4 regions of the Bacillus sp. BSL6 genome follow, and region 3 is predicted to be linked to each of the others. Evidence: riboswitches for the same ligand, from Rfam matches in the RefSeq annotation. Region 3 holds a riboswitch; each other region holds the start of a gene.
The links. Region 3 has a riboswitch for S-adenosylmethionine ahead of RCJ96_RS20470 (bifunctional O-acetylhomoserine aminocarboxypropyltransferase/cysteine synthase). Riboswitches for the same ligand answer to the same signal wherever they lie in the genome.
Positions count from the first base shown of each region.

Region 1: it holds a riboswitch for S-adenosylmethionine, as region 3 does, so the genes downstream of both, RCJ96_RS17130 (M20 family metallopeptidase) here and RCJ96_RS20470 (bifunctional O-acetylhomoserine aminocarboxypropyltransferase/cysteine synthase) in region 3, are expected to answer to the same signal.
Region 2: it holds a riboswitch for S-adenosylmethionine, as region 3 does, so the genes downstream of both, RCJ96_RS24790 (peptide ABC transporter substrate-binding protein) here and RCJ96_RS20470 (bifunctional O-acetylhomoserine aminocarboxypropyltransferase/cysteine synthase) in region 3, are expected to answer to the same signal.
Region 4: it holds a riboswitch for S-adenosylmethionine, as region 3 does, so the genes downstream of both, RCJ96_RS21810 (methionine ABC transporter ATP-binding protein) here and RCJ96_RS20470 (bifunctional O-acetylhomoserine aminocarboxypropyltransferase/cysteine synthase) in region 3, are expected to answer to the same signal.

Region 1 covers NZ_JAVGCW010000005.1:69,634-75,426, forward strand. Annotated here, with positions in the region: gene RCJ96_RS17115 (TetR/AcrR family transcriptional regulator) at 1-544, opposite strand, end outside; gene RCJ96_RS17120 (SDR family oxidoreductase) at 919-1,683, opposite strand; gene RCJ96_RS17125 (Lrp/AsnC family transcriptional regulator) at 1,852-2,292, shown strand; gene RCJ96_RS17130 (M20 family metallopeptidase) at 2,358-3,563, opposite strand; SAM riboswitch class I at 3,652-3,753, opposite strand; gene RCJ96_RS17135 (AAA domain-containing protein) at 3,829-5,793, opposite strand, start outside.
Region 2 covers NZ_JAVGCW010000011.1:49,825-55,617, forward strand. Annotated here, with positions in the region: gene RCJ96_RS24770 (GRP family sugar transporter) at 1-61, shown strand, start outside; gene pnuC (nicotinamide riboside transporter PnuC) at 129-779, opposite strand; gene proC (pyrroline-5-carboxylate reductase) at 967-1,770, shown strand; gene RCJ96_RS24785 (aldo/keto reductase) at 1,772-2,605, shown strand; SAM riboswitch class I at 2,757-2,863, shown strand; gene RCJ96_RS24790 (peptide ABC transporter substrate-binding protein) at 2,996-4,636, shown strand; gene RCJ96_RS24795 (peptide ABC transporter substrate-binding protein) at 5,143-5,793, shown strand, end outside.
Region 3 covers NZ_JAVGCW010000006.1:271,859-277,651, reverse strand. Annotated here, with positions in the region: gene RCJ96_RS20485 (FMN-dependent NADH-azoreductase) at 119-745, shown strand; gene RCJ96_RS20480 (transcriptional regulator YeiL) at 807-1,478, opposite strand; gene RCJ96_RS20475 (YjjG family noncanonical pyrimidine nucleotidase) at 1,585-2,280, shown strand; SAM riboswitch class I at 2,554-2,658, shown strand; gene RCJ96_RS20470 (bifunctional O-acetylhomoserine aminocarboxypropyltransferase/cysteine synthase) at 2,751-4,049, shown strand; gene metA (homoserine O-acetyltransferase MetA) at 4,033-4,938, shown strand; gene RCJ96_RS20460 (homoserine dehydrogenase) at 5,080-5,793, shown strand, end outside.
Region 4 covers NZ_JAVGCW010000007.1:184,304-190,096, reverse strand. Annotated here, with positions in the region: gene pruA (L-glutamate gamma-semialdehyde dehydrogenase) at 1-1,430, shown strand, start outside; gene RCJ96_RS21820 (hypothetical protein) at 1,616-1,765, shown strand; gene RCJ96_RS21815 (cysteine hydrolase family protein) at 1,997-2,560, opposite strand; SAM riboswitch class I at 2,803-2,907, shown strand; gene RCJ96_RS21810 (methionine ABC transporter ATP-binding protein) at 3,031-4,050, shown strand; gene RCJ96_RS21805 (methionine ABC transporter permease) at 4,040-4,705, shown strand; gene RCJ96_RS21800 (MetQ/NlpA family ABC transporter substrate-binding protein) at 4,728-5,570, shown strand; gene RCJ96_RS21795 (HXXEE domain-containing protein) at 5,746-5,793, opposite strand, start outside.

The sequences.
Region 1 (5,793 bases), on a different contig from region 3:
GATCTGCTGTTTTCGTGATTACAGTTGCATCCTTCAATGTTTCTGAAATAAATAACGCTCCTTCAAGATTTGTAATAAAAAGTGATGCAACCTCATCAATATGAATCGTATTTCTGAATTCCCCATTCTCTACCCCTTGTTTAAGTAATAGAGAAACTTTCTTTTGTAATCCTGTAAAAAAAAGACCTATCTTTTCTTTTATTTGCGTGGCCTGTGTAGGACTTTGAATATAAAGAGTAATAAATGGACAGCTTCCCTTATACTCTCTCGATTGAACTCCTTGTGATAATTGCTTTAAAAACAGTTGGATACGATCTTCAACTAAAAATTGGTTCTGAGAAAGTACGTCATCAATTGCAGATTGATACATTTCAATCCAATAATCAACGACCGCTTCTAATAATACTTCCTTATTAGAAAAGTGATAATACACATTAGACTTTGAAACTTTGCTTACACGTACTAATTCATCCATACTTGTATAAGCAAACCCTTTTTCTAAAAATAATGTTGCAGCTACTTCAATCACACGTTTTTGATTCATTAATTTTACCTTTGTCATAATTAGAACTATATAGTACTAATTTAAATATTGCAAGTATTTATGTTAATTTTTAAAAAAGTTTGATTACAAAAGTTCCACTAACATTGATTTTACTGCAAAAGAATCTTATTTTGAATAAAGTTGAACTGCCCCCCGAAATTGTTCATTCACTATCGTCTAATAGAGGTCACCATACATACCCATAAACTTAAGAAAAAGAAATGCCCCCTTATTCAAGTTACCTAGCAAAAAAATCACGTTTTAATAGACTTCTTTATCATCCCTAACTTTCTATAAATTACCGGATATGAAACGAGGATCGTCTCATATCTAGTAATTTACTTGATTAGCTTGATGGATATGTATTAGTGCCCCTATAAACAAAACCCACCAGAAACATCTAAAATCTGCCCCGTTACCCAGCGGCTATCAGAAGAAGCAAGGAATGCGACTGCATCTGCAATATCTTCAACTTGCCCTATTCGACCAAACACAGATGAATTCGTAGCAAAATTTCGTATTTCTGGATTATCTAGCAATTTCGCATTTATATCTGTCTTCGTATATCCAGGCATAATTGTATTCACTGTTATACCTCTTTCTCCAAGATGTTTAGCTAGAGGAAGTGTCATCGTATTTAATGCACCTTTACTTAAGCCGTATGCAATGGACCCTGTAAAACCAAGTCTTACTTCAGCTGATGAAATGTTAATAATGCGCCCTTCTGCTCGTAGTAACGGTAATGTTTGCTGAATTAAAAAGAATGGCGCCTTAATATTTACGGCCATAATTTCATCAAAAACTTCTTCTGTCGTATTTTCAATCGTCCCTTGTGTACCTATCCCTGCATTGTTTACTAAAATATCAATCTCTAATGTACCAACTCTTATTTGTAATTCATTCTTTAATTGTTCTACTAGCTTTTTGACACCATCAATTGATTTGAGATCTGCTTCAATTAAGAACGCCTTTCCTCCATTAGATTCAATCTCACAAATTGTTTCATCTGCAGCTGACTTATTTCGGCCGTAGTGAATCGCAACTAATGCACCGTCGTTTGCCAATCTCATCGCAATCGCGTGACCAATTCCTCGACTCGCTCCTGTTACTAACGCTACTTTCCCATCAAGATTCTTCATTTTTTCCATCCTTCCTAAATTTACGTTTGATAAAAACCTACACTTATATTTTTATGTAAAAACCAATTATTTTAAATATAGATTTATAGGTAATTTAGTTCGTTCACTTATGATATTATAGTTATAGTTTGTGATTCACTTAAAAAAATAAAATAAGGAGGCTACACAATGCAAAATGCAGTAAAACTAGATGAAATCGACCATAAAATAATGAACTTGTTGTATGAAAATGCGAGAATTTCTGTTTCAGAAATAGGAAGAATTATATCCATGACGCAGCCTGCTGTAAAGGAGCGTATGAATAAACTTGAAGATCAAGGCGTTATAGCGGCTTACCGAACGAAATTTGAGCCTTCTAAAATTAATAAAAACATTCAAGCATTCATCATGTTTAAAACGAGCCAATGCTCTGATTTTATCCAATATTGTAATGCCGCTCCTGAAGTAACAGATTTATATCGAATTAGCGGGGAATTTAATTATATGATGAAGGTCATGAGCGATTCGATGGATTCTCTCGCTGCATTTTTAGACTCTTTAATGCAATTCGGCTTATCGTCTCCTTTAATTGTTTTAAAGAGTGAGTTTGAGGAGAAATTGTCGTTCTAATAAAGTGATAGGCACCAGCTTTCCAAAAAAGAAAAAGGAGTGGATCATCCACTCCTTTCAATCACCTATCCCTGATTTCTCTGCGCCTCTCTAAACTCCTCCTTCACCTTCTCTAACAACCCTTCTTCCGTAATTAATCGATACGCCGTATTTGCTAATGCTTTTGCGGATGTAATTAATGCTTTATCCCCTAATTCTGAACGTGCCGCTTCTCTAAATTCATTCGTATGTGCAATTAAATCATCTGGGCCGATTTTAATGTACGGGTGGATTGTCGGTACAACTTGGCTAACGTTTCCTACATCGGTTGAACCAATACCAAATCTTTCTTTACGATTTACGTCTTCCCCGAGTAATTCTAGTTCTTCCGCTACGATGTCGTTATATGTTTTTGTTACGAGTAGTTCATCGATTTCATTTTGGAATTGATGGATTTTTACTTTTGTACCTGTTGCTAGTGCTGCCCCTTGTGCGATATTTTTTACTTTTTCTGTTACTTCCGCACATCTTTTTCGCGTTGCTGCACGAATGAAGAACCTTGCTGCAGCGTAGTCAGGAATAATGTTAGGTGCTTTTCCTCCTTCTGTAATCACGCCATGAATTCTCACATCTGACGGAAGTTGTTGTCGAAGTGCGTTAATACTGTTGTACAGCTGAATCACCGCATCTAATGCGTTAATTCCTTCTTCAGGTGAAGCTGCAGCATGAGCTGTTTTTCCGTAAAAATGAAAATCAAGTGGATCGACTGCTAGTGAAGGACTCGTTGTTGCTGTCTTTCCACTCGGATGAATCATAAGCGCTGCATCAATATTTTTAAATAAGCCTGCCTTTACATAACTCGATTTTGCGCTACCGTTCGGTCCTCCTTCTTCAGCTGGTGTTCCGAACACGACAACCTCCCCGCCAATTTCTTCAAGCGTTTCTGATAATGCGATCGCTGCCGCAACGCTAATGGTGCCGATTAAATTGTGACCACACGCATGACCAAGTCCTGGTAAAGCGTCGTACTCCGCTAAAAATGCGATTGCTGGTCCTTGTTTTCCAGAGCTTTTTCGCGCAATAAATCCCGTTTCATGTCCAGCTATATTGTGCTGCAACTGAAATCCTGCACTACCTAGTAATAAACTTAACGTTCTAGATGCATAAAACTCTTGGTTACCGATCTCCGGATTCGCATGAATATCATGACTTGTTTCTATGTACTTTTCCTTATTTCTTTCGATACTCTCTTCAATTGTTTTTCTTTGTGACGCTACTCCTGTCGCTCCCATTTTTCTTCCTCCTTTTATTTTCACGTAAAAAAGCCTCTTTCTAAAAGATAGAAAGAGGCTTCTGTATATACAGTCAAAATGAGCTTCTTTCTTATCTTTCAAGTTACCTTGCTGGAATTGGCACAGTATTCATAACGAATCCGCTGCCGAGGTATCATAGGGCCAGTCCCTCCACCTCTCGTGATAAGAATTTTCATAAAATTATATTAAATTACATTCATTCTAAGTTCATTTCAAATAAAAGTCAAGGAATTCCTATCCGAATTTACCGAATATCTAAAAATCCTTTTAATACACCAATTGTCTCAGGTGCTTGCAGTCTTGCACATACGTACGGAAATTCCGTACTCCCTTCAAATATCATTTGAGATGTGAGCGGTGCGCCTGCCCAGAAGATTTCATCATCAATTACGATAAACGGGAAAGCTTTATTTTGTCTTTGTAACTTTACATTTTTCAGTGGAACTGGTCCGTCACTATACACTGTTATCTGTGCATTTGTACGCATTAACGCTTGCCATACTCGCTTATCCACTTGTTTTGTACTTGGAAGCGAAATAATAATTTTTCGTTTTGCTGCTAAAATATCTTTTAATAGCCCTTTCGTTTCCTCAAGATTCATTTCCATAAACCAGCGTAATCGTTTCGATATTTTTCGTTCCCACAATTGTCTTGATGTCGTGCGATCATACACATCTCCGTGACGTTCTATATGAGCTGTTAATTGTGACAACGCTTGTTTTCTCGAAAGATTTTTACGCATATAATGGCAATCTGATAATTGAATGAACTTCCCTCTCGCTCTCGTCACTGCAACGTTGACGAGGCGATGGTTTTTATGGTCAAAGAATAATACGCCAGGTCGTTCTTGCGGATAACTATCTACTGTATCAAAAATCATCATATCTCTTTCAGATCCTTGGAACTTATGAACTGTCGCTGCTAAAACAGGTATGTTTTGATATTTCGTTCTCTGTAACATTTCTCTAATACACGTTGATAAAAAGCGAGACTGCGCTCTGTAAGGCGTCACAACACCAATGGATTGCACACCATCTAACAGTCCGATTAACATCATTTGCATTGCTACTAAACCAGACATAATGTTGAAACGAGATCCTGAAGCAGCGTCTTTTAACGAAAAAGCTCCCATTTGGCTCGTATCAAATAAAACATTTGCTTCATTTGCGAACGGCTGCAATTGCGCAAGTTCTTTACGTTCTGAAACAGACGGATGGTCGTATACTCTATTTTTATAAATAAATGAGTTTGTAAACTTAGATATATCCGCATGCATACGTCTTTGTTCTTGCAACATAAACAGGTTCGGATGTGCTTCTGATTTATTAACAGACTCAACAATCCCAGCATGGTAAAACATATCTTCGCCAAGCCATTTTCGAACGAGTTCATGGTTGGCCATCGCAATTGGAGGTAACTGTAAAAAGTCACCACAAACGACGATACGTTTTCCAAGTGAAGCAGCTAATGCAATTTGGGGAACGAACGCCATACTCACTTCATCTACGACAACTAAATCAAATGTACGCTCATAAATAAGTGAATCAATGGCACATTTCGATAAAGTTGCGCCGATTACTTTCGCATTTTCAATGTATTCTTTTTCTACTTCTTTAATTTTCGCTCTCTGTTTTCGAAGATCACTTTCAATCTCCTGCATACGCTTCTTATCAGCAGATGTTGCTTTATACGATAAAATCTTTTCACGAAGATCTTGTCGTGTCTCTTCTAAATAGAGTCTCTCCTCACCCCAAGACCCGTTCGTCGTTTCAACCAACTTCGACGCAAGTAACGTTTCATGATTTCGTATATGTTCGTGTTGACTATAACCGTAACGAACAATTTCACCAGGCGTCCATTTCTTTTTCTTTTCAATTTGCTTCGTTACTTCACTCATTAATACGTCTACTGCCGCATTACTATGAGCTAACACAAGTACTGATTTCCCTTTTTGATAATGAGCCGAAATAATACGTGATAAATTGTAAGACTTCCCTGTTCCAGGCGGTCCCCATACGTACGTTGTCGGATTATAAAACGAGCGATACGCCAATTCATTTTTCGGATTTTTCATCTTCTCAATATGCTTTGGACTGCTCGTCCCATCAACAAGACGCTTTATACGATTACGTTTTAGCTTATCTTTACGCGCTTCCTTCAACCTCTCTTGCAGTTGCTCTAAAAGCTGCCACGGTTCACTGTATAAAAC
Region 2 (5,793 bases), on a different contig from region 3:
TGCGCTAGGTAGTGTTTTAATTATCGGCGGCGCTGTATTACTTGGTATGACAAAAGCATAAACTTATAATCTATTAGTAAACCCCTGAGGCACATATGCTTCAGGGGTTTTTTAATTCTAATTATTTTCTAGATATAATTATTTGTATGTTTTTGGCCCTTATAATTATTCTTCCACTCTAGCAAACCCGCTACACATATAAAGAGATTAATAACAGCTAATATTAGCATAACGTATAACCCAGTGGAGATATAAATTGAAATACTAACTACATTATATAAAATCCATAAATGCCAGTTTTCTAAGATTTTTCGACTTAGCATAAATTGAGCTACTAATCCTAGTACAGCATTTAAAGCGTCTAAATATGGACTTGTTGATTCTAAGTAATGGACTTGATAATACCCCCAACCAATCCATGCAACTAAAATAAAGATTATATAAAAAATACAACCTTTCAAATCTAAACGAACTGTTGCTTTTACCTCTTCCTCCCCACTACGTGCAATCCAATGATACCAACCATATACATTAAATATAAATTGAAAACCTGCCAATACTGCCATTGCATATAAACCTTGTGTAATAAAAATATACAGAAATACCGCAACGGTAATCATACCGAATAAAAAGTTGGATACTTTTTCTCTTGCTAATAGCCAAACATTAATAATTCCCATGACCGATGCAAAGATTTCAATATAGCTCGATTGAATATACAATCCAACCAATACACAAATAATACTAGTAATGAGTAAAAAGAGCGGACTTCTAATCATAATCATCTCTCCCCAGATGTGTAATAAATTCCCTATCACCAGTATAAGGAATCACTCTCCCTTTCACCATTAATTCCCTACTTTTCATTATCTATTCCATCTACAATAAGCCTTTTCTTTTTACAAAATTCTCTTAAAAATGGTATCGTTTTTTATAACATATCTCCACTAGAAAGGAATAGAGGATATGCTAACTAAACATCGAATTCTATTTATTGGTGCTGGTCGTATGGCAGAAGCTATATTTTCCGGATTACTTAAAACAAGCAAAGAATACATCGAAGAGATTATCGTTTCTAACCGAAGTAACGTAGAAAAGCTAGATCAATTACGAGCGCGATATAATGTGTCTACTACCACAGATTGGAAGCATCATGTTACATCTGTTGATACGATTGTTTTAGCAATGCCGCCTTCTGCACATGAAGAATTATTAGCAGAGTTATCTCCGTTACTATCGAATCAACTTGTCGTAACGGTAGCTGCCGGCATCGGCCCATCTTATTTAGAAGAAAGACTTCCTAAAGGAACGCCTGTTGCTTGGATTATGCCAAATACAGCTGCTGAAATTGGTAAGTCTATCTCCTTATACACGATGGGACAATTCGTAAACGAGACTGATCAAGAAACCCTGCAATTGCTTTTAGGGGGCATTGGTACTTCGCAACTTTGTACCGAGGAAGAAGTTCATCAACTTACTGCAGTTACTGGAAGTGCACCAGCCTTCCTTTATTACTTTGCTGAAAGTTTAATTGAAGCAACAAAAAGTTATGGAGTCGATGAAGCAACCGCAAAACACCTTGTCATTCAAATGATTTCTGGCTCTGCTTCTATGCTTGAACAAACACAAGATCCAGCTAACCTCCGTGAACAAGTAACAACGCCAGGTGGTTCCACAGCTGAAGGTCTCAAAGCTTTATATGAATATAATTTTTCAGAGGCAATTCAAAAAGCAGTAGAAGCGACAAACAAAAAAGCTAGGGGGAAATAATATGAGTTTAACAAGTTTAAAAGACTATACAACATTACATAACGGTGTAAAAATGCCTTGGTTCGGCTTAGGTGTTTTTAAAGTAGAAGATGGTTCAGAAGTAATCGAGTCTGTGAAAGCAGCAATTAAAAATGGCTACCGCAGTATAGATACTGCAGCAATTTATCAAAATGAAGAAGGCGTTGGCCAAGCAATCCGTGAATCAGGTGTTTCACGTGAAGAATTATTTATTACATCAAAAGTATGGAATAGCGATCAAGGGTATGAAACAACACTTCAAGCATTTGAAACTACATTAGAAAAATTAGGACTAGAGTATTTAGATTTATATTTAGTACATTGGCCTGTAAAAGGGAAATATACTGAATCATGGAAAGCGTTAGAAAAACTTTATAAAGACGGCCGTGTTCGTGCAATTGGGGTGAGTAATTTCCATATTCACCACTTACAAGACGTATTTGAAATTGCTGAAATTAAGCCAATGGTCAATCAAGTGGAATACCACCCACGTCTAGCACAAGAAGAGTTGCACGCTTTCTGTAAAGAACATAATATCCAGCTTGAAGCTTGGTCACCGTTAATGCAAGGACAACTACTAGATAATCCAACGTTGCAAGAAATTGCGACAAAATATAATAAATCAACTGCGCAAATTATTTTACGCTGGGATTTACAAAACGAAGTTGTAACAATTCCTAAATCAATTAAAGAACATCGTATTATTGAAAATGCAAACATCTTCGACTTTGAATTAAGTGCTGATGATATGAAAGCAATTCAAGCTTTAAATGAAGATCGTCGCGTTGGTCCAGATCCAGATAACTTTAACTTCTAGTAGAAAAACCACTGCCATATGCAGTGGTTTTTCATTTAAGAAAACTGAAAATTTAAACTATATTTCATTCAGTTGACACTTCATCATCCAAGGTGTAAGATTTTGAATTATCAAAGAAACACAAAAATTAATAAAGTTTATTCGTTTACTCATTGTATCAAGAGAGGTGGAGGGACTGGCCCTTTGAAACCTCGGCAGCAGGTTCATTTTTGAATACTGTGCCACTTCCTGCAAGCTTTATAGCTTGAAAGATAGAATGAGGGACTTCGTTTATATACGGGTGCATAACTTGTACGTAAAAATCCCTCTTTCTCAATACGAAAAGAGGGATTTTTTATTTTTCATTTCCCTCATCATCATCCAAACTTAATTATTTAGGAGGAAAATCAAATGAAAAAGAAGTTTGTACCCGGTATTGCATCAGTTGTAGGAGTAAGTATTTTATTAACTGGTTGCGGTAGTTATAAAAACGAAGCAAGCGGAGCAAATGCAAAAGACGAGGCGCCTAGTAAACAAGTTTTAAACTTATCTTCACCTACTGAAATACGAACAATGGATACAGCTCGTGCTACAGATACTGATTCTGGTCAAGTAATGAGAAACGTATTTGAAGGTTTGTATAACCTTGGTGAAGGTAATAAACCTGTCCCTGGTGTTGCAAAATCTCATGAAGTAAGTGGTGATAAAACGAAATACACATTCCACCTGCGAGATTCAAAATGGTCAAACGGTACTCCTGTTACAGCGAAAGATTTTGTCTTCGCTTGGCAAAGAGCTGTCGATCCAGCAACAGCCTCTGAATATGCATTTCTATTCTTTGATATTAAAAATGCAACAAAAATTAACAACAAAGAACTTCCAGCCGACCAACTTGGTGTAAAAGCAGTTGATGACCATACATTTGAGGTAGAATTAGAACGCCCTGTTCCATATTTTATTAGCTTAACAGCGTTCCCAACATTTCTACCAATTAACGAGGAATTCTTTAAAAAACAAGGTGATAAGTACGCTTTAGAAGACAATACAATCTTGTACAACGGCGCTTTTACACTAAGCGATTGGAAGCATGAACAAAGCTTTAAATTCAAGAAAAACCCTACCTATTGGGATAAAGATACTGTCAAACTAGAGGAAATCAATTTTAACGTCGTAAAAGAAAAATCAACAGAAGTAAACCTATTCGAATCAAAACAATTAGACCGTATAAAATTAACATCCGACTTCGTTGATAAATATAAAAAAGATGCGAACTTTAAAGAACGCCCGAACGTAGGCGTACAATTTTTACGTATGAACCAACAAAACAAAGTACTACAAAACGTGTCTGCACGCCAAGCAATCGATCAAACAATTGATCGAAAATCCTTTGTAAATACGTTATTAAATGATGGCTCTACACCAACCTTTGGTCTCGTTCCAAAAAACTTTGCAAAAGGGCCTGATGGAAAAGACTTCCGTACTATAAACGGGGATTTAACCAAAGTTGATACAAAATCTGCACAAGAGTTATGGAAAAAGGCGAAACAAGAGCTTGGTTCTGAAAAGATAACATTAGAATTATTAACAAGTGATGCTGACCTTGATAAGAAAACTGGTGAGTTCTTAAAAGGACAACTAGAAAAGAATTTAGATGGATTAACAGTAAATGTGAAACCACAACCACGTAAACAACAAGTTTCACTTTTATTAAAAGGTGACTATGAAATCGGTATTGATGGCTGGAGCCCTGACTTTGCTGACCCAATTACATTCCTTGAATTGTTTACAACGAATAACCCTTACAACTTAGATCATTACTCTAATAAGGAATTCGATGAAACAATTGAAAAAGTGAAAACGACTTTAGCTGGTGATGAAAAAGCTCGCTGGGAAGCATTACTAGCATCTGAAAAAATATTATTTAAAGACTCTGTTATCGCTCCCCTTTACCAAAAAGGCGAATCTTATTTAGAACGTTCTTATGTGAAAGGAATTGTGCAAGTAGACTTTGCAGGTCAATTAAACTTCAAATGGGCACAAATTGAAAAATAAAGTGAAACTTTAATCAGCCCCAACCAATCGGGCTTTTACGGGCAGTTGATCTCCCACCTAACTTCTTTGCTTCCGCTAAATTTTGAGGTGAGGGTCTTACTGCCCGTTAATGCGGGATAAAAGGCAAGCTGAATCGATGTTTTTCTATCTACAGTAATTATTTTATTGAAAAAATGTATTAAAAGCGGATTCTCAATAAGAGGAAATCCGCTTTTTTAATATATTATTTTAAAAAATTAATGCTCAACTTTTTATTATTGACATATAGTTCTCTCCAGTGTTAATATTCTAAATAATCAAAGAAACGAAATATTTCACCATCATAATATAACGTCTACTACGTCGAAGCATATAATGATAAATTATAGTTCAACATGTATATACATATAGAACACCTGATTACCTACATATACATATTTATAATAGGTTTTCTCTTCTTCTATAAATACACTTCAAGACATGGACATTATGACGTTACGAACAACACATTTAGGGAGGAACGAACAATGAAGAAAAAAGTTGTACCTGTTGTTGCATCTGTTTTAGGGGCAAGTCTATTACTAACTGCTTGCGGGGGAAATAAAGATAACGCAAGCGGAGCGAAAGCAAATGATAAAGCACCTGATAAACAGGCAATTAACTTATCATTTGCTTCAGAAATTCCAACAATGGATGTTGCAAAAGCAACGGATGGGGAATCCATGAACGTAATGCGTAATGTTTTTGAAGGGTTATATGCAATGGGAGAAGATAATAAACCGATTCCTGGTGTCGCTGAGTCGGTTGACGTTAGTCCCGATAAAACGAAATATACATTCCATCTGCGTGATTCAAAATGGTCAAACGGTACTCCTGTTACAGCAAAAGACTTTGTCTTCGCTTGGCAACGTGCCGTAAACCCTGATACAGCAGCTGAATATGCATTCTTATTCTTCGATATAAAGAATGCGAAACAAATAAACCAAAAACAATTGCCGATTGATCAACTAGGGGTCAAAGCTATTGATGACAAAACATTAGAAGTACAACTAGATCGTCCTGTTCCCTACTTCTTAAGTTTAACGACATTCTCAACATTCTTACCAATTAATGAAGAGTACTTAAAGTCTCAAGGCGATAAATACGGTTTAGAAACAAATCATTTAATTTACAACGGT
Region 3 (5,793 bases):
CGAAATTGTCTTTATATAAAGATAAAATATGTTTGTAAGCAACAAAACAACAATTACAAGGGATACCTTTTTTGAAAGCATATAACAACAGAAGAGTTAGTACTAGGAGGAAAACATAATGACAAAAGTTTTATTCGTAAAAGCAAACAACCGTCCAGCGGAACAAGCAGTTAGTGTAAAATTATATGAAGCGTTTTTAGCAAGTTACAAAGAAGCGCATCCAAACGATACAGTAGTAGAACTTGATTTATATAAAGAAGAATTACCATATGTAGGCGTAGATATGATTAATGGTACATTCAAAGCTGGTAAAGGGTTTGATTTAACTGAAGAGGAAGCAAAAGCAGTAGCAGTTGCTGATAAGTATTTAAATCAATTCCTAGAAGCTGATAAAGTCGTTTTCGGTTTCCCATTATGGAACTTAACGATTCCAGCAGTATTACACACATATATTGATTATTTAAACCGAGCTGGTAAAACATTTAAATATACGCCAGAAGGTCCAGTTGGTCTAATTGGAGATAAGAAGATTGCATTATTAAACGCGCGCGGCGGTGTATATTCTGAAGGTCCAGCAGCAGAAGTAGAAATGGCTGTTAAATATGTAGCAAGCATGATGGGCTTCTTCGGCGCAACAAACATGGAAACAGTAGTTATTGAAGGACATAACCAATTCCCAGATAAAGCAGAAGAAATCATTGCAGCTGGTCTTGAAGAAGCAGCTAAAGTAGCAAGTAAATTTTAATTGAAAATAGAATCGTCACTCAAAAAAGTAGCATTAACAGATAAACGTTAATGCTACTTTTTTATATTTTAAGTTCGTCAGCTAGTTTTTCTAACTGAATTCGATCTTGTATGTAATAGGTTCTTCCATCTTTCTTTAAGTAATTTTGTTGGCAAAATTGGTTTAATACATATAAAAGGTGACGGTAGCTAACATTTAAGTATTCCGAAACCTCAGTATGTTTTTCTATATAACTGTTATTTTGTTCTGTTAATAGAATAAACGCCGCTAATCGATTTTCGAACGGATAACTATTATTTTTAGCATAACTTTCTGTTCGGGTAATGGTTTTCTCACCGATAAATTTGCATAGTTTCTGTAGAAAGGTAGCATCTTGTAACAAAAGATGCTGACAATCTTTAAGAGGAAGCGCTAAGCATATACAATCTTCAATTACTTCCACCGTTTTCGTAACAGATTCTACGCCAATTAATCCTAATTCCCCAATGAACGAAGGTGCCTGAATAAAGTTAATCAAGGAGACCTTTCCGTTTTTGTGACTCATATATATTTTTGCTTTCCCAGAAATTAAGTAATAAAGATAAGGAACATCGACCCCTTCATTACATATCTTTTCTCTCTTCTGAAAGGAATGTAGTTCAGCATACGGTAAGATATCAAAAGAAAAAAGAGTATGGAAATTGTAAGTTTGTATGTAATGAGAGATTTCTTCGCTATTTCTGCTGACTTTCATGTTTTCACCTCATGTTTAGTATGAGATATCTCCTATTATTTTTACAAGAAAGAATGATACGATTTACGTAAATTTGTTTTTGTAGAAAAGAGAGTGTGAAGGGCTTATGAAAAAATATAAAACATTATTATTCGATGTAGATGATACATTGTTGGATTTTCAAAAGGCAGAAAAATCGGCATTACGTATGCTTTTTGAAGAGAAAGGGATGTCTCTAACTAGCGAGATTGAAGCGCAATATAAAAAAATTAATAAAAGTCTTTGGACTGCTTTTGAAGAAGGTGAAATAAATCGTGATGAAGTTGTAAATACACGATTTTCAATTTTGTTTAAAGAATACGGGGAAGAAGTAGATGGGATATTATTCGAAAATAATTATCGCAGTTACTTAGAAGAAGGAAATCAGCTCATGGAAGGTGCTTTACAATTTATAAATCAAATTCAAAGTGAGTACGATTTATATATAGTGACAAACGGTATTTCTAAGACGCAAGATAAACGATTACGTAATGCAGGGTTACATGCCTTGTTTCAAGATATTTTCGTTTCTGAAGATACAGGTTATCAAAAGCCGATGAAAGAGTATTTTGATTATGTTTTTGAAAGGATTCCTAACTTTGTGCCTGAAGAAGGGCTCATTATTGGGGATTCGTTAAGCGCTGATATGAAAGGTGGATATGTAGCGGGAATTGATACTTGTTGGTTTAATCCAGAAAGGAAATTAAATGATAGTGGGATTATACCGACATATGAAGTGCATAATTTTGAGGAGTTATATGCATTATTGAAGCAACATGTGTAATGAGAATAGGCAGTGGAACTTTTGTCCACATTGCCTATTTTTTTAATTTGTAGTTTCGTTATGTTTTGGAAGTGGAAATGCATTTCCGATAGTAGCTGCCCCAAGCATTGGTAATAGTAAATTAAGCGGAGGTTTTAAAAGGTCTTTTTCAAATGGATATAGAATATATTTCTTTTGTTATGTACATTAAGTTCTTTGTATTTAATTTAGAACATTCAGAAAAACTAATTGACATTAGGAAATTATTGCTATAAAATCAACGGTAATTGCATAGTCTTATCAAGAAAAGGTGGAGGGACAGGCCCGATGAAACCTTGGCAACAGCCGTATAACGGAATTGTGCCAAATCCTGCAGGTAGTAATCCTGAAAGATAAGAAAGAGCCTTTAGAGCGTGTTTTCAAACTGCTCCTTTCTTGTTTTCAGGAAAGGGGCAGTTTTTTATTTTGTATAAAAGAAAGGAGAATGAGAAATGGGAGAATCATGGGGGAAAGGAACGATTTGTGTGCAAGGTGGCTATACGCCAAAGAATGGAGAACCGCGTGTTTTACCGCTTTATCAAAGTACAACTTATAAATATGATACTTCGGATGATTTAGCAGCATTATTTAATTTAGAGGCAGAAGGATATATCTACACGCGTATTGGAAATCCTACTTTAGCTGCATTTGAGCAAAAGCTAGCAGATTTAGAGGGTGGCGTAGGAGCTGTTGCAACGGCTTCTGGGCAAGCTGCTATTATGCTTGCTGTTTTAAATATTTGTAGTAGCGGAGACCACTTGCTTTGTTCTTCCACAGTTTATGGCGGGACGTTTAATTTATTTGGAGTGAGTTTGCGTAAACTTGGTATCGATGTTACATTCTTTAATCCGAATTTAACTGCTGATGAAATTGTGGCCCTTGCTAATGATAAGACGAAACTCGTTTATGCAGAATCGCTAGGAAATCCGGCGATGAATGTTTTAAATTTCAAAGAACTTTCAGATGCAGCGAAAGAGTTGGAAGTACCTTTTATCGTGGATAATACATTAGCAACTCCTTATTTATGCCAAGCATTTGAACATGGAGCAAATATTATCGTTCATTCTACGACGAAATATATTGATGGGCATGCAAGTTCGTTAGGTGGCATTGTAATTGACGGAGGGAACTTCGATTGGACAAACGGGAAATATCCTGAACTAGTTGAACCGGATCCAAGTTATCACGGCGTAAGTTACGTTCAAAATTTTGGTGCAGCAGCTTATATTGTGAAGGCACGTGTTCAATTATTAAGAGACTACGGAAATTGTATGAGCCCATTTAATGCGTATATTAGCAATATCGGCTTAGAAACATTGCATTTACGAATGGAGCGTCATAGTGAAAATGCTCTTGCAGTTGCTAAATGGCTTGCTGATCATGAACGTATTGAATGGGTGAACTATCCGGGATTAAATAGTAATGAAAATTACTCGTTAGCACAAAAGTATTTGAAAAAAGGTGCTAGTGGTGTTTTAACATTCGGCATTAAGGGAGGATTAGAAGCAGCAAAAGAATTTATCGCAAATGTAAAACTAGCAACTCTCGTAACGCATGTGGCTGATGCGCGAACTTGCGTTATACATCCTGCTAGTACAACGCATAGACAATTAAGTGCCGAAGATCAGCGCTTAGCTGGCGTCACATCAGATTTAATTCGTTTATCAGTTGGTATAGAAGATGTTTCGGATATTATTGCAGATTTAGAAGCAGCGCTAGTCGGAGGCAAACAACATGCCGATCATAATTGATAAAGATTTGCCAGCTCGCAAAGTGTTGCAGGAGGAAAATATTTTTGTAATGACAAAAGAGCGAGCAGAAACACAAGATATCCGGGCATTGAAAATTGCTATATTAAATTTAATGCCTACAAAGCAAGAAACAGAAGCGCAATTACTTCGTTTAATTGGAAATACACCGTTGCAATTAGATGTTCATTTACTTCATATGGAATCGCATTTGTCTCGTAATGTCGCACAGGAACATTTAATGAGTTTCTATAAAACATTCCGTGATATTGAGAATGAGAAATTTGATGGACTCATTATTACAGGAGCACCAGTTGAAACCCTTTCTTTTGAAGAGGTAGATTATTGGGAAGAGCTTAAACGTATTATGGAGTATTCAAAAACGAATGTAACATCTACGCTTCATATTTGCTGGGGGGCACAGGCTGGTTTGTATCATCATTATGGCGTTCAAAAGTATCCTCTTAAGGAAAAAATGTTTGGTGTATTTGAACATGAAGTTCGTGAGCAACATGTGAAATTGTTACAAGGGTTTGATGAGTTATTTTTTGCCCCGCATTCTCGTCATACGGAAGTACGAGAGAGTGACATTAGAGAAGTGAAGGAGTTAACGTTATTAGCCAACTCTGAGGAAGCGGGCGTTCATCTTGTTATTGGGCAAGAAGGAAGACAAGTGTTTGCGCTCGGTCATAGTGAATATAGTTGTGATACGTTAAAGCAAGAATACGAACGAGATCGTGACAAAGGGTTAAATATTGATGTGCCGAAAAACTATTTTAAACATAATAATCCAAATGAGAAGCCGCTTGTACGGTGGAGGAGCCATGGGAATCTATTATTCTCTAATTGGCTGAATTATTACGTGTATCAAGAAACCCCTTATGTATTATAAAAAAAGATTGTGTCGCACGTGGCAACGTTTTCTTTGTAAAGATTAACTTATATTTTTCCGAATGTTCGAAAAACATTGTTTTTCAGATTTTTTACTCATATAATTTCATCTAAACACAATTTTTGAGGGGTGGACAGTATTATGAAAGAAATTCAAGTTGGCTTATTAGGTCTTGGGACAGTTGGTAGCGGTGTAGTTCGTATCATTACAGATCATCAAGAGCGGCTTATACACCAAGTAGGTTGTCCTGTGAAAGTAACGAAAGTACTAGTACAAAATATTGAAAAAGAGAGAGAAGTAGAGGTACCTTCTACTCTATTAACACAAGATGCACATGAAATTTTAGATAATCCAAATATTGACGTTGTCATCGAAGTAATGGGTGGCATTGATGATGCAAAATCATATATTTTACAAGCTTTACAAAGCGGGAAGCATGTTGTGACTGCTAATAAAGATTTAATGGCGTTACATGGGGCGGAACTATTAGCGGTAGCAAAAGATAATAAAGCAGATTTGTTTTATGAAGCAAGTGTAGCCGGAGGAATTCCGATTTTAAGAAGTATCGTAGAAGGACTTTCTTCAGATCTTATTACGAAAGTAATGGGAATTGTAAATGGAACGACAAATTTTATTTTGACGAAAATGTCAGATGAAGGGAGAGCATATAACGACGTGTTAAAAGAAGCCCAGCAACTTGGATTTGCAGAAGCAGATCCAACATCAGATGTAGAAGGTTTAGATGCAGCAAGAAAAATGACGATTTTGGCTACTCTTGGTTTCTCTACAAATGTAGAGCTTGGAGATGTGAAGGTAAAAGGGATTACTTCTATTACAGAGGAAGATATTGAATAC
Region 4 (5,793 bases), on a different contig from region 3:
TTATTGGGGGAGAAAAAATCACTACAGAAGACAAAATTGTTTCTGTAAACCCTGCAAATAAAGAGGAACTTGTTGGTCGCGTTTCAAAAGCAAGCCGTGAGTTAGCTGAAAAAGCAATGCAAGTAGCGGATGAAACATTCCAAACTTGGAGAAAGTCAAAACCAGAAATGCGTGCAGACATTTTATTCCGTGCTGCAGCGATCGTTCGTCGTAGAAAACATGAATTCTCTGCTATTCTTGTAAAAGAAGCAGGTAAACCATGGAATGAGGCAGATGCTGATACAGCAGAAGCAATCGACTTTATGGAATATTATGGTCGTCAAATGTTGAAATTAAAAGACGGAATTCCAGTAGAAAGCCGTCCAATTGAATATAATCGTTTCTCTTACATTCCATTAGGAGTAGGTGTTATCATTTCTCCTTGGAATTTCCCATTCGCAATTATGGCAGGTATGACAACAGCTGCTTTAGTTTCTGGTAACACAGTATTACTAAAACCAGCTAGTACAACTCCTGTAGTAGCAGCGAAATTCATGGAAGTATTAGAAGAAGCTGGCTTACCAGCTGGCGTAGTAAACTTCGTACCAGGTAATGGTTCTGAAGTTGGTGACTACTTAGTAGATCACCCTCGTACACGTTTCATTAGCTTCACTGGATCTCGTGATGTAGGTATCCGTATTTATGAGCGCGCAGCGAAAGTAAACCCAGGCCAAATTTGGTTAAAACGCGTTATCGCTGAAATGGGCGGTAAAGATACAATCGTTGTTGATAAAGAAGCAGATCTTGAATTAGCAGCTAAATCTATCGTTGCATCAGCATTCGGATTCTCAGGACAAAAATGTTCTGCATGTTCTCGTGCAGTAATCCACGAAGATGTATACGATCACGTATTAAATCGTGCTGTTGAATTAACGAAAGAATTAAAAGTTGCTAACCCAGCTGTATTAGGTACAAACATGGGTCCTGTTAATGACCAAGCTGCATTCGATAAAGTAATGAGCTATGTTGCAATTGGTAAAGAAGAAGGTAGAATTTTAGCAGGTGGCGAAGGAGACGATTCTAAAGGCTGGTTCATCCAACCAACAATCGTTGCTGACGTTGCAGAAGATGCTCGCCTAATGAAAGAAGAAATCTTCGGACCAGTAGTAGCATTCTGTAAAGCAAAAGACTTTGACCATGCACTTGCAATTGCAAACAATACAGAATACGGTTTAACAGGAGCAGTTATCTCTAACAACCGTGATCATATTGAAAAAGCACGTGAAGACTTCCACGTAGGTAACTTATACTTCAACCGTGGATGTACTGGTGCAATCGTAGGATACCAACCATTCGGTGGCTTTAACATGTCTGGTACAGACTCTAAAGCTGGTGGTCCTGACTACTTAGCGCTTCACATGCAAGCAAAAACTACTTCTGAAACTTTATAAGAAATAGTAGAAGAGATCTTCGCAGTCTGCGAAGATCTCTTTTTTTGAAAAATTTTTTATATGTGGATTAACATAGTAATCAGTAGAAAAACTAATAAAGTAATAAGGTTTACTTCAGCAAAATGAGGTATATTTATATTTGCTGAATAGATTCTCTTTAAAGACAAGAAAAGTAGGTGAACAAAGTGGGAAAATATCAATTGGATTACAAAGGTCAGGTAGCTGTCGCGAAGTTTCATGAAAAACAGACGCCTGTCAAATTTGATAAAAAGCAGCAAATTGAAAAATTGCGTGCGGAGTATTTGAAAAAGAAACAAAAACAAACAGATAAATAATAGGAGAAATTAGTTAATTTGCATTAAAAAACACTTACCATATATTACTATTTGGTAAGTGGAACTAGCTAAAACCTATTCATATCGGGATAAACATGTAAATAGAAATAAAACAATGAGAAAAGTTGACTTATTAGTCACATTTTTTTGTATTCATTTTAAGGATTTCCTGTATAATACAATTTGAAAGAAAATCTATGGTTTGACAAGAAACACTCTTTTCGGTTTTGCTCACTGAAGAGAGTGTTTTTTTGTAGCTAAAAACTCCTCTGTACTCATTACATTTGCATATACGCCATTTAAACTAGCTAAAATTGTATTATGAATATAAACAGCTGGTATCGTAGCATTCTTAAAAGAAAGATCTTTTGTCGCACAAGCATCATGTATAACAGTACATTGCAAGCCGAAATCAAAGGCAGCCCTTACGGTAGCATCAATACACATATGAGTCATCATCCCGCATATGACGAGGTGCTCAATCTTTAAACGTTGTAATTGCTCTAGAAGATCGGTTTCGCGAAAACTATTTGGATAATGTTTGAGTATAACGGTTTCTTCTTTAAGTGGGCGTACGCTTTCATGAATATGTACACCTTCTGTATTGGGTAGGAAAAAAGTAGCGTCCTCTTTTATTGCTACATGTTGGATATGAAAAATGGGTTCGTTTTTCTTTCTAAAGAGCTGTAGTAGCTGACTAGCATATGCGCTTGCTTCTGCTGGATTACGCAATTCCATCTTTCCATGTGGAAAATAATCATTTTGAATATCAACGAGTAAAAGAGCTGTTTTCATATATTTATCTTCCTCCGATTTCATATTCAAATAATGGTATTCAATTAGTAGAGAAGATTATCCTTTTAAAAAATATGCAAGAGGAGAAGTTTACATAACTTTAAAGGTTACTATTTTCTATTAAAATTTTCATCTGAAAATTTTAATAAAGAAATAATTAATATTTTTCTAAAAAATGTATTGACTCTTATTATTCTGAGTTCTATAATGAGAATTAATTAAACGACAATTAAATCGATACATTCTTATCCAGAGAGGTGGAGGGACTGGCCCTACGATACCTCAGCAACGGGTTTTTTAATACCGTGCTAACTCCAGCAAGCCTATAAGGGCTTGGAAGATGAGAAGATGTGAACGAGTACATATAAGTGCTCTCCTTCTTATCTTTATGTTTGATAAGAAGGAGAGCACTTTTTATTTTACCTCGAGAGCTCTACTTCAAGTTTTTACAGCATATAGGAGGGGAAAAAATGATTTCTTTTAATAATGTAAGTAAAGTATATGAATCAGGTGGGCAATCTGTTCATGCGGTGGAGGATGTAACGTTATCAGTTGAGAAAGGCGAAATTTTTGGCATTATTGGTTTTAGTGGCGCTGGAAAGAGTACATTATTACGCCTAGTAAACATGTTAGAGAGACCAACGGCAGGAACGATTTCAATAGATGATAAAGAGATTACATCATTATCGACGAAAGAATTACGGAAGCTAAGACAAAGAATCGGGATGATTTTTCAAAGCTTTAATTTATTTAATTCAAGAACAGTGTTTGGGAATATTGCTTATCCATTAAGGTTAGCAAAAGTACCAAAGAATGAGATAAAAGAAAGAGTAAATGAATTGCTGAAGTTTGTAGGGTTAGAAGATAAGGCAAACAATTACCCAGAGCAGCTATCAGGCGGACAAAAGCAGCGTGTAGGTATTGCTAGAGCACTTGCAACATCACCAGATATTCTTATATGTGATGAGGCAACATCAGCTTTAGATCCAGAAACAACGACAGAAATTCTAAACTTATTAAAGAAAGTAAATCGAGAATACAATTTAACAATTCTTCTTATTACACATGAAATGCATGTCGTGAAAGAAATTTGTCACCGTGTAGCTGTAATGGAAAAAGGAAAAGTTATTGAAGAAGGAAAACTGTTTGATGTTTTCACACAACCGAAAACAAAGACGACTCAAAACTTTGTACGTTCTGTTATTAATGATCATTTACCGGAAAGTGTTTTAGCGAAAATTCAAAATGGTGGTCAGATTTATCGCCTAACATTTACTGGTGAGGAAACAGGACAGCCGGTACTATCATATATCGCAAAAAACTATAATGTGGATGTAAATGTACTGTACGGAAATATTATTGAACTTCAAAATGTGCTATTTGGAAATCTTCTTGTAGAATTGCAAGGTGAACAGAGGGAAATTCAAAAAGCATTACAACATCTAAGACTGCAAGTGCAGCTGAAGGAGGTAGAAGCTCATGCGAGTTGATTGGAGTATATTTTGGCCGCGCATACTAGATGCGACGGGGGATACCCTCTTAATGGTAATTGTAACCCTTATATTCGCTACAATTCTTGGTATACCTCTAGGTTTACTTTTATATGTAACGAGAAAAGGAAACTTTTTAGAAAATAAATGGGTCTTTTCTATTCTTAATATCATTATTAATACAATTCGTCCGATTCCATTCATTATCTTCTTAGTAGCTTTAAGCCCGTTAACAAGAAGTGTTATCGGAACGACAATTGGAACAGCAGCAGCAATTTTTCCAATGACGTTAGTTGCATCAATTGGTATCGCTAGAATGGTTGAAACAAATCTTGTTTCTGTTCCGAAAGGGGTAATTGAAGCAGCGCAAGCGATGGGTGCTTCACCAATTAGAATTGTTTTTGAAATCCTTGTACCAGAAGCGTTAGCACCATTAATTTTAGGTGTTACATTTATGACAGTTGGTTTAATTGAATTTTCTGCAGTTGCTGGGCTTGTCGGTGGTGGCGGTCTTGGTGATTTAGCAATGACATATGGTTATCAACGTTTTGATACATCAGTTATGTTCGTAACGGTCGTTTTACTTATAATTCTCGTACAATTAGCTCAAAACTTAGGAAACTACTTTGCGAAAGTCTTTTTACGCAGATCATAAAAAGGAAGAGGGGGAAAAGAGAATGAAGAAGATTTTAGCATTTGCATTATCAGCAATTGTAGGAATTTCGGCGTTAAGTGGCTGCTCGGATGCAGGAATAAAAGAGAAAACAGTTCGCATTGGTGTAACTGGAACGGATGGAAACGCTTGGGAAATTGTAAAGGAAAAAGCTGAAAAAGAAGGAATTAAAGTTAAACTGGTTGAGTTCTCTGATTACACAACGCCAAATAAAGCGTTAGCTGATGGAGATATTGAATTAAATTCATTCCAGCATATTGCATTCTTAGAGCAATTTAAAAAGGAGCATAAGCTAGATATTACAGCTGTTGGTACAACGCAAATTGCACCAATGGGTTTATACTCTGAAAAACATAAGAAAGCAAATGAAATTCCAGATGGTTCAGAAATTGCGATTCCAAATGATCCAACGAACCAAGCACGTGCATTAAAACTTCTTGATGCAGCTGGGTTATTAAAGCTTAAAAAAGACTTTGGTCTATTTGGAGATCCAAGTGGCATTGCTGAAAATCCGAAGAAGTTAAAAATTACACCGGTTATCGCACAGCAAACACCTCGTGTATTAAAAGATGTAGCAGCTTCAGTTATTAATAACGGTGTTGCTGGTCAAGCTGGATTAGATCCAGCGAAGGATCCAATTTTCTTAGAAGATCCAAAGAATGAAAATGCGAAGCCATATATTAATATTTTCGCAGCTCGTACGAAAGATAAAGATGATCCAACACTGAAAAAAGTAATTGAACTATATCATTCAAAAGAAGTGATAGATGCAATTAAGAAAGAAACAAATGATGGTTCCATTTCAGTAAATCTTTCACTTGATGAGCTTGAAAAAATCGTAAAATAATGATTGGGTTTAATGGACTAACAGAAGGAACCCCTCCGCTGTTAGTTCGTTCAACATATAATCTACTTAACAAACAAAACAAACCCTAATTCTGTACCTTCCAATTCTGTATAATATAGAATCCAATGTTTGTTAAGTAGAGTAATAGACCGGGAGTTTTCCTGGTCTTTTTTTATTACTGAAAGCGGCTAGCGAGTAGTAAGGTAATCCAAATGATAATGGG